DNA from 3 places in the Pontibacillus sp. ABV4_188 genome. Region 3 is predicted to be linked to each of the others. Evidence: predicted binding sites of a transcription regulator. Region 3 holds the regulator's gene; each other region holds the start of a gene.

Region 1 (3,289 bases), 360 kb from region 3:
TGAATAGTGTTGCATCGGAACAAATGATGTGAGCTACAAAAATGTAGGTGAAGGACTTCTACAAAAATGGTTAAAGATATCTTGTCTTCGATTCACATCATATATAAATAGGCAGACCAACGCCCAGGCTTTGAAGAGTCTGGGCACTTTTTATTGCGTTTCTACCTAATTTATGGATAAAATTGGCCTAGGGGTGAGCGTTGGCTGTGGATCAAGAGAAAATTAATTGTCCTCATTATCTTCTTATTGCTCTTTATTTTGTCGGTTTAGGACTCATGATTTGGGCTCTAAAAAACATCTCGTTGAGCAATGCTTTGAGGTACGGGGCGCCGTTATTAGTGGTAATCTCGAGTATTACATACTTTCGTTCTAATAAGATTCAATCTTATGTACATAACTATTTGCAGGAAAAGGGAGCCACCAGAGGAATCCTTTTTCCTATCATAACAACCTTGCAGACGATTTGTTTTATTGTGTTTCTCTATCAAGATCATGGAGCGTATGTCGTTAAAGGTGAAAGACGGTACGATGATTATATATTTACAGAATTTAAATCGAAAACAGCTTTTTCAGGCATATTCTTTTTGATGGGCATTCGAACCATAATCACAGGCTGGCATGAAAATAATAAAACCACGATGTGTGTTGGTTCAGGTATCATTTTAATTTCTTTGGTCACCGTATATAGGCTAGGGATAACCTATTACATCTGGTGAAGCTGTTGAAATAGCAGGAGATGGGGAAGCATTGCCGAGGTGCTCTCCTTTTTAGTGTCTCAATAAAATAGGTGGATATATCTAAAGGAGGTAAAAAGACCATGTCTAAAGGTACATGTGTTCGTATTTAAAATAGTCTTTTGACCTATTGAAATATGACAACCTATAATGCTATAGATTCAATTGTTCCAAAAATGATTGAAAATTCTAACAATAATAGTATTATTAGGTTAACACTATAGAGAAGGGTGATGATATGGATCAGGTTTATTCACTAGTCGAGCTTTGGGACATCTTTAAGTTGGCGATTTTAGTAAGCTTAGTGGGTGCTTTAATTGGTCATTATAAGAGGAATGCTTGCATTTTACTTCCGATTGTTAGCATTGATTTCAAGTTCAAGGGGTTTGAGGAGTGGAGCCGTTCCTCCCATCGTGGGTTGATCAAGGCGCTTATGCTGATTGTTACGATTGTGAATGCTTGTATTAGTTTCTTGTTATTCTTAGTAGGAATTCGGTACGGAGATAATAAGAATACCGATCCAATCTTATTTGAGCTAGGAGTAATAGGAGATCTAATTATTGGGGTTGGCGCTGGTATTATTGCAAAGAGTACTGTGACATTGACGGGTACAGAAAATCAGCTATCTATTATTGTGACGTCGTTATTAGCAGGTTATGCTGGGTTATCGTACATTCAAAAGTATCAAAAAGAATCTCTTGAAAATGCTTGTATTGATTATGAACAAAAATTAGCCTGTTCAGAAGAGGATCGAAGCCCGCATGTGTACCGTAAGAAAGACTCTTCCGATGAAATTGCGGCAACAAAGGAACCATAAATACTACTCCACGGAAAGAGGTTTGTTATGAAAGTCCGATTAACTCAAGAAGAGAGAGAGCAACTGGAATCATATTTAAAGGTCTTGCAAAATCCTTTTGAATCCATTGCAAAACGAAGACTTGCGAAAAGTAAGTTTGATATGATTTACAATCGAGCAGCCGCAAGAACCGCGAACTCGCTAGGTTCTTGTATAAATAAAGAAAACCAAGCTGCTTGCTCAAACGAAGGGGAAGAAAATCCTTCCAACCTGTAGAGAGAAGAACCAATCTCCCTCTAGTTGGAAGGGTTTTTTTCCGCTAAATTGCTCTACCAAGCTAACGCGTGCCAGACACCCTTTACTGAGGTAAAGGGTGTCTGGCACGCGTTTGTTCTTTACTGTATTAAAGAGTAGTGTGGCAGTAGAGCGTAGTAGAGGGATATATGTTACAATAATTGTAGAACGAATGTTCGTTAGAGAGGAGGTGTTCTGATTATGTCAAAGTGGTATCCAAAGAGCGGAAGAGTCATTTTTCATGTAGATATGAATAGTTTTTACGCGTCTGTAGAGATGGCCTATAATCCAGAATTAAAAGGGAAACCTCTTGCGATTGCGGGGAATCCTGAGGAACGAAAGGGGATCGTTGTAACAGCAAGTTATGAAGCCCGGGATAAAGGTGTAAAGACGACGATGCCCTTGTGGCAAGCGAGACGACTTTGTCCAAATATGATTGTCATGCGACCCAATTTTGAACGCTATCGTAAAGCTTCAAGGGAAATGTTTTCGATACTTTCCCAAGTTACATCCCTTGTACAACCTGTTTCGATTGACGAAGGATATATGGATATAACGGATTGCGCTGATCAGGGCACCCCTCTAGAGATTGCAAAATGGATTCAAGATACGGTTATGGAACAGCTTGAACTTCCTTGTTCAATAGGGATTGCACCTAACAAGTTCTTAGCTAAGATGGCTTCAGATATGAAGAAGCCAATGGGAATTACTGTCCTCAGAAAACGTGATATTCCTACTAAATTATGGCCAATGCCAGTGCGAGAGATGTACGGTGTTGGAGAGAAAACGGCTGAGAAATTAAACGCTAGTCATATCCAAATAATTGAAGATCTTGCTAAAGCTGATGTTTATGCTTTAAAAGGGAAACTTGGGATTAACGGTGAACGACTTCAAAATCGTGCCAATGGGATTGATGATCGATTGGTTGATCCTGATGCAGTGAGTGAATTCAAAAGCATTGGAAACTCTCAAACATTGCCTCATGACACAACGGATGATAATGAAATTACGAAACTACTGCGACAGTTATCTCAAAAAGTAGCAGACAGGATGGAAAATAAAGAAGTTGTTTCAAGAAACATCCAGTTAATGATTCGGTATCATGATCGTAAGACGATTACGAGAAGCAAGCAATTACCTGAATATATAAGTAAAGTGGAAGAGATCTATCAGTATGCAATGAAGCTATGGGAAGATCATTGGAACGGTGATCCTATAAGACTTATGGGCGTTACAGCGCAAGACCTTAGTGAAAAACAAGATGCGACCCTGCAGCTTGACTTATTCACATATGAGAGCGAAGCGAAAAACGAAAAATTGTATTCTGCAATAGGAGAACTCACTGATAAATATGGTACGAATCCATTTAAGAAATTAAAAGCCAAACCAAAGGCCACCCCCACAACAAGCTTTCAAAAGGACTTTTTAGACGATTTCAAAAAAGAAAACCGATCTGACCATGAAA
Region 2 (3,289 bases), 290 kb from region 3:
TATCGAAACAGAAAAGATTTCAGGAGGAGATAAAGATGAAGTTGCAAGTGCAAAAACCAATCTTTGCAGAGTCGGCAAGTCTTTTCGTTACTACCATAAGTGAGTTCGAAGATACGGTACTATTAAAAAAAGACCATTGGGTAGTGGATGCTAAAAGTCTACTTGGGGTGTTAGCTGTATCCTTACAACCAGGTCAATCCGTTGAACTCGATGTCCAAGGAACTAACGAAGAAGCAATTAAACAATCTCTTATTGAAAAAGAATTGTTTAAAGAAGCATAATTAAATAATTGATTAAACAAAAGTGACCCTTATTGGTGTGCCATTCATCAGCACTCCCATTTAGGGCCACTTCTTTTTTACGGGGCAGTTTTTTGACAGAGTCTTTTATTGAATGAGTTACACGTTTCAGTGAACACTCCCCATGAGCCTCTTGGCTACTCCGCAAAATGGCCGCCTACAAGCTTACTGCGATGCTTAGCTGTACCGGCTTTAGTGTAAGAAACTGCTCGTAAAAGAGCGTCGTTTCCATACTTGTTCCGAATCTCATCCATAACATAACCAAGGTCCCTCTTTTTATCACGATCTTGCTCAAATAAGCTAAGCTGCATGGCTTCATCTTCCGTAATGTTTGAAAGACTTATGGAAATTTTGCGAACTGTCTGATGTGAATAAAACTCGTTAAACAACTGCATACACACATCATACATTTCCGTCGTAATATTAGTGGGAGAGTCAATGGATTTTGAACGATGAAATCCCCCACCCCCTTCATCTTTACTATACCCGAGCCCAAGACTAACTGTTCGACCAGCTTTACGGTAAGCACGTGCTCGCTTTGCTACTTCTTCACACATTTCCAAGATTACGTAACGAACTTCTTTCGGATCTGGATAATCTCTCATGAGAATTTGACTTTTCCCAAAGCTGATCTGCCCTTGCATAATCGGTGCACCAAGCTCAGACAGATCTACCCCATTGGCGTGATAATAAAGTTGATTTCCCATTACACCAAATCGCTTCTCAAGTTGCTCTAAAGAAAAAGTAGCAAGCTGCCCGACAGTTGTAATTCCTAATCGATTGAGTCGCTTCTCCATCCGAGATCCAATTCCCCACATTTCACTTAAAGGAGAGACTGGCCACAACTTTTTCTTTACATCTTCATACCCCCAATGAGCTACTCCTGTTTTCTTTGCTTCTAAATCCAGGCATAGCTTTGAAAGAAGCATGTTTGGACCAATACCGATCGCACACTGAAGGTGAAATGTTTCAAACAACTCTTTTTGAATCATTCGAGCTACTTCCTCTGCATCTCCCCATAATCGCTCCGTTCCCGTTACGTCGAGAAAACTTTCGTCCACACTATACGTATGAATAGCTTCCTTTGGCACATAGCGATTAAAAAGTCGTGTGATTTCTGTTGAGATATGCAAATAAAGCCTCATCTGAGCAGAGACTAAGTGGATTCTAGGATCATCTGGAATTTCAAATAACCGGCTCCCTGTTTTAATACCAAAGTCTTTTTTTAGGGCTGGAGAAGCTGCCAGCACTACACTCCCCGGCCGTTTCAAATCTGCCACCACCGCCAGATGTACCTTCATTGGATCTAATCCTTTCATTATAGCAGCACAACTGGCATAGAAACTCTTCATATCCACACACAAAATACTACGCTTTGGAAACGATTGATAATCGATCATCGCATTCATACGAGGTCCTCCTATTACGAAACCGAATGTTTGTTCGCGTTATTTGTTACTCTTATTATGCGAATGTTCGTTCCCTTTTTCAAGTGGTGATGTTTTCCTTTTTTCGACATCCCGCCCGCACTAACATGCCTCAGTCTCGAGCCTTCATCATCCTTTCTTGATCCCCCACAGACACAGTTCATTCCATAAAAAAATCCTCACGTGATGTGAGGATTTACTTCTTCTCGAATTGTTTACGCATGAGTTTCTCTGTAAGGCCGGGCATGAGTTGGTATAGCTTAGAGCCAGCTTCCATCCATGAGGGAAGGTTAATCTCTCGTTTAGAGGTAAATAAGTGCTTAACTACTTTTTGTGCTACGGTGTCAGGGTCTAACATAAATCGTTCTACGGATTTTTGATAGTTTCCTTCAGGGTCTGCTTGGTCGAAGAAGTTTGTACGCACAGGGCCAAGGTTTACTCCTGTTACATAAACTCCTTTAGACTTCACTTCCAACCGTAAAGCGTTCGTAAATCCTAATACTGCATGTTTTGAGGCTGCATAACCTGATGCTTTAGGAGTGGACATCTTTCCGGCTTGAGAAGCGATGTTTATAATGTGACCTCCCCGAGCAATGAAAGAAGGAAGGATTGCTTTCACGCATTGAATCAAACCTAGCACGTTGACTTGAAACATTGATTCGTATTGATCAAGTTCTGTTGCCTCTACAGAATCAAAAATGCCAAAGCCAGCATTGTTAATTAAAGCATCGACATCTCCTAACGTTTCCTTAATTGCATGAAATGCTCTATTAATGTCTGCCCGGTCAGATAAATCACATGAATACGTATACCCTATGACACCTGTATCCTTTTCTATCTGTTCGACAATTTGTTTCAATCGTTCTCCTCGGCGGGCTAGTAGGATAGGAACTCCCCCCTGCTTAGCCACATGCCAAGCTATACGTTCGCCTATCCCACTTGAGGCGCCAGTAATAATAACTTTCTTGCTGTTTAGCGTGTTTGTCACATGTATCACCTATTTTGCTTCATAATAATAGATCCCATCTTCTAAGTGTACACGAACACGACCTTCTTCTTCCAGAATATCAAGTTGCCCTACCGTTTCAGACATGGTTAAACCAAACTGTTTCTTAATATGTTTTGGGAATAATTGTTTGCACACTTGAAACGGGGTAAGAGGACCTCCTTCTAGCATGTGATAGACCTTATCAGAACGGTACTGTTGCTTATTTAAACGCTCCCTAATAAGCTCGTTCGGATAGGAAAAAATTGGACCGTGACCAGGATAAACTTCTCCTATATCCATATGTAGACACCTTTTAAGTGTCTTTTGATACGTGACAAGCGGACGAGGCCGTTCTCCCCCAGGCTTCCGGGGTGGCTCTAACAAAGGGTTAGAGGAGATGTGATATAACAAGTGATCCCCGGACATCATAGACTGATCAGCAGACCGGTAAAAAGATAAGTGACTCTCTGCATGACCTGGTGTTTCAAGACAAACCCAATCTGAATGTCCCGGTATACAATCACCTTCTTGAAGAGACCGGGTTAAAGTCCCTTTGGCTACATACTTAAGTGGAT
Region 3 (3,289 bases):
CATGCTCCTTTACTTGTTAAGCTCCAAGTAAAAAAGGCAAGAGTCCAAAGTAGGATGCCCGCCTTTCTACTCCCTATATCGTAACGCGTTTAGACGTTGTTTTCAAGTGAAACGAATTCCTTGTACCTTCTGTGGACGGTGGCCTTTGATACATCAAACCCCATCCCCCTCAGAGTCGCTGCTATTTCATCGAACGTTAAATTGTTTTGACGCAATCGAACAACCTCTTCAATTGGGAAGTCCTTTCTTTCTCGACCATGTGCCAAGTGCTGGTTAGAGAGGTTTTGAGCTGGATTAAATCCATTTTCTACAGCCCGCTTCATACCGCGCTTTATCTTAATATTATGTATTTTCCTTTGGTACTCTTCTACAATTCCCACAATTTGCAGCACCATTGAATCTGATTCTGATAAAGTAAGCTCTCCTTGATGAGAAACGGAATAGACAGGAACGCCGAGTTTTGTAAGTTGATGAAACAAGGCAATTTTCGTATTTCCCCGCCCAAGCCTTGTTTCATCTTGAATGAGAAGCAAGTCTGCTTCGTTGTTTGATAGAATTTCCAATACTTCTAAGATGCCGTCCCTTTCAATTTCGTATCCACTTGCTTGTTCTTCTATAATTTTATGAATTTCAAATTGGTGTTGAGTAGCTAGTTCTTCTAGTTCAATTCGTTGACGTTTTAATGATGAAACTTGTGCTTCTTTTTCTGTGCTGACGCGACAATAGATGATAGCTTTCATAGAATCTCCTTTTTTCTCTATCATATAAGGATATGCCTCGTTCCGTAAAGATTAACTTGAAAGCAACCCAATATACATAAAGGCTAAACTGCCTGCAAATAACAAGAAATACACTACGTCTAGTTTTGATAGATTTTGAAACATATTCATCGCCTCCAGAAAAATAAGAACTTTTGTTCGTGTCTAGTTCACATTATATACGAACATCCGTTCTTGTCAACACTTTTTGCGAACGAATGTTTGTATAACCTTTCCTACCATGGTATAATGACGGTAATAAATGATATGTACGAGGTGTAGAAAATATGACGAAACTATCAAAAAGGCAGGAAGCAATTTTAGATTTCATAAAAAACCGTGTACTAGAAAAAGGGTACCCACCTTCTGTAAGAGAGATAGGAGAAGCTGTAGGTCTAGCCTCTAGCTCAACTGTACACGGGCATTTGTCCAGGTTAGAGAAAAAAGGATATATTCGTAGAGACCCTACTAAACCTAGAGCAATTGAAGTGCTAGAATTAGAAGAAGATTCTATTACAACGATTCCTAAGGGAGAAGCAACGTATGCTCCTGTAATTGGTAAAGTAACAGCAGGTATGCCTATTACTGCTATTGAGAATATTGAGGAGTATGTACCCCTACCCGATACACTTGCAGCTCAAGATGACGATATATTTGTTCTAGTTGTTCAAGGAGAAAGTATGATTGAGGCTGGGATCTTAGACGGGGATATGGTTATTGTTCGTCGCCAGCAAACCGCTCAAAACGGAGATATTGTAGTCGCTATGACAGAAGATGACGAGGCAACGGTTAAGCGCTTCTTCAAAGAATCAACTCATATTCGACTGCAGCCTGAGAATGCAACGATGGACCCAATCATTGTGCAAAATGTAAGTATACTAGGTAAAGTAGTTGGATTATATCGCCATATCCATTAGTGATTAAGAACGTTTATTTACACCAACCTCACTTTAAAAAAAGTCATAAACCCAGAGAAGCATCGAATGTTTAATTCGATGCTTTTTTGTATGAAATAGTTTATTTATATTCGATTATTTCAACGCTCTCTACTAATAAACATACAAACCTTATTATCAGCACTATTTAAAACACTGCCCACATAAAAACCCTCAATACCAGTGGCATTAAGGGTTTTCAATCTTAGTAAGTTGATAAATACTGTTCGCGTTCCCATGGGTGAACCTGTGTACGGAACATATACTATAGGAAGAAACACGGATTAAACGCAATCAAATATACTTTATTACATCACTTTTTCATTTCCTAATATCAATAGATATCAACTTAGATTTATCTTTTTTGGTCTATTTTTGGTCATTATTTTGGTCAACCATTTAGAGGAGCAGCTAATCAAAAAAGGCTGCTTCTTTAGCTGTGGTATGATTCCCCCTGTTTCATCAATACACTTAGAATTCTTTTACAACATCTGTTTCGTGAAACTCTCAGTACGATTGAGAAACAGCTTCGCTTTCACTATTAATCAGTTCATGGTAAAGAACATAAAAAGTCTCTATCTCCCCTGTTTTAGGTATTTTCTCTCTTATCAATTGCATACCACCTGCTGCATAACAATTTAAAAGTTTCATTCCGTTATCACTCAATTTTATATGTGAATTGTTATCAATTAACTGGAGTATAAGCCTTTCTATTTCTCCCCTATCTTGACTTTCTATATCTAACCTTTCCATCTCAGCGTTAATTAGTAGTCCAGTTATTAACTCAGCTTTATCCGCATAAGGCTCTGGATAATAATCTATGAAATATTCAGTTTTAACTTCCTCAGGCAAGCCCAACTTTGTATCTTGCAACCCTAACATTAAACATAAATAATATATATCAAATTTATACTTAAATTTATCGTTTATCAATTTAAAGTAATCTTCGCTAGCTTTTGGTAATTTAAATGGCATTTAAACTCGCTCCTCCGCCTTTGAGTTAACCTCCACACTTTGGAAAGACTCAAAGTATTCTCTACCAATAACACATTTAGTGTGATTGCTTTCTCGGTGAATTGTCATAAATTGAACATTATCACTATCCATAAAATTCTCAGTGAAACCTTCCCGCTCTCCAGAAGTAATAAATATAATTAACTGTTCAAACAAGTTCGGTAATATTGAAGAAATCTCGTGCCTTACACTGAGGTCTAAGGGACCTGCTGGGGTATCAACTATGAATGGCAGAGTATATGAAGATGTCTCAAACATAGAGCCTAAGAAAGAGTATGCTATCGCTAAAGATTGACCTTCACTTGCACCAGCTTTATGTTTTAATTTTAATGAACCCTCAATATCTTCTACTAAAATAGGTTCATCCTTAATTATTTGAGACAATTTTATATTTGTTTCATTTTTTATTCTTTCTTTTAATTTATGCAATGTAGTATCTTCTACTTCTAATAACAAATCTTTTAACTTTTTTGCTCTTTTGTGTAGACTAAGAGTTTCTGATACTTGCATTATTTTTTCTCTTATACTTTCTAATTCTTGTTCACATATAGTAATATTACTTCCAGAATCAAGTAGTCTTCT

Evidence for each region. The regulator LexA, encoded in region 3, represses DNA repair genes until DNA is damaged. The targets are predictions, from matches to a motif close to CGAACATATGTTCG.
Region 1: a site for LexA is predicted at 1,990-2,003, ahead of ACYX4O_RS11810 (DNA polymerase IV). Genes of this name have one in related genera too.
Region 2: a site for LexA is predicted at 1,732-1,745, ahead of ACYX4O_RS11515 (Y-family DNA polymerase). Genes of this name have one in related genera too.

Annotation. Positions count from the first base shown of each region.
Region 1 covers NZ_CM149975.1:2,302,601-2,305,889, reverse strand. Annotated here, with positions in the region: gene ACYX4O_RS11830 (MFS transporter) at 1-7, shown strand, start outside; gene ACYX4O_RS11825 (hypothetical protein) at 207-716, shown strand; gene ACYX4O_RS11820 (hypothetical protein) at 973-1,551, shown strand; gene ACYX4O_RS11815 (hypothetical protein) at 1,579-1,806, shown strand; gene ACYX4O_RS11810 (DNA polymerase IV) at 2,026-3,289, shown strand, end outside.
Region 2 covers NZ_CM149975.1:2,236,758-2,240,046, forward strand. Annotated here, with positions in the region: gene ACYX4O_RS11510 (HPr family phosphocarrier protein) at 36-281, shown strand; gene ACYX4O_RS11515 (Y-family DNA polymerase) at 437-1,699, opposite strand; gene ACYX4O_RS11520 (SDR family NAD(P)-dependent oxidoreductase) at 1,923-2,714, opposite strand; gene ACYX4O_RS11525 (MBL fold metallo-hydrolase) at 2,724-3,289, opposite strand, start outside.
Region 3 covers NZ_CM149975.1:1,942,571-1,945,859, reverse strand. Annotated here, with positions in the region: gene ACYX4O_RS09915 (YneB family resolvase-like protein) at 90-740, opposite strand; gene lexA (transcriptional repressor LexA) at 1,046-1,675, shown strand; gene ACYX4O_RS09905 (hypothetical protein) at 2,201-2,668, opposite strand; gene ACYX4O_RS09900 (hypothetical protein) at 2,669-3,289, opposite strand, start outside.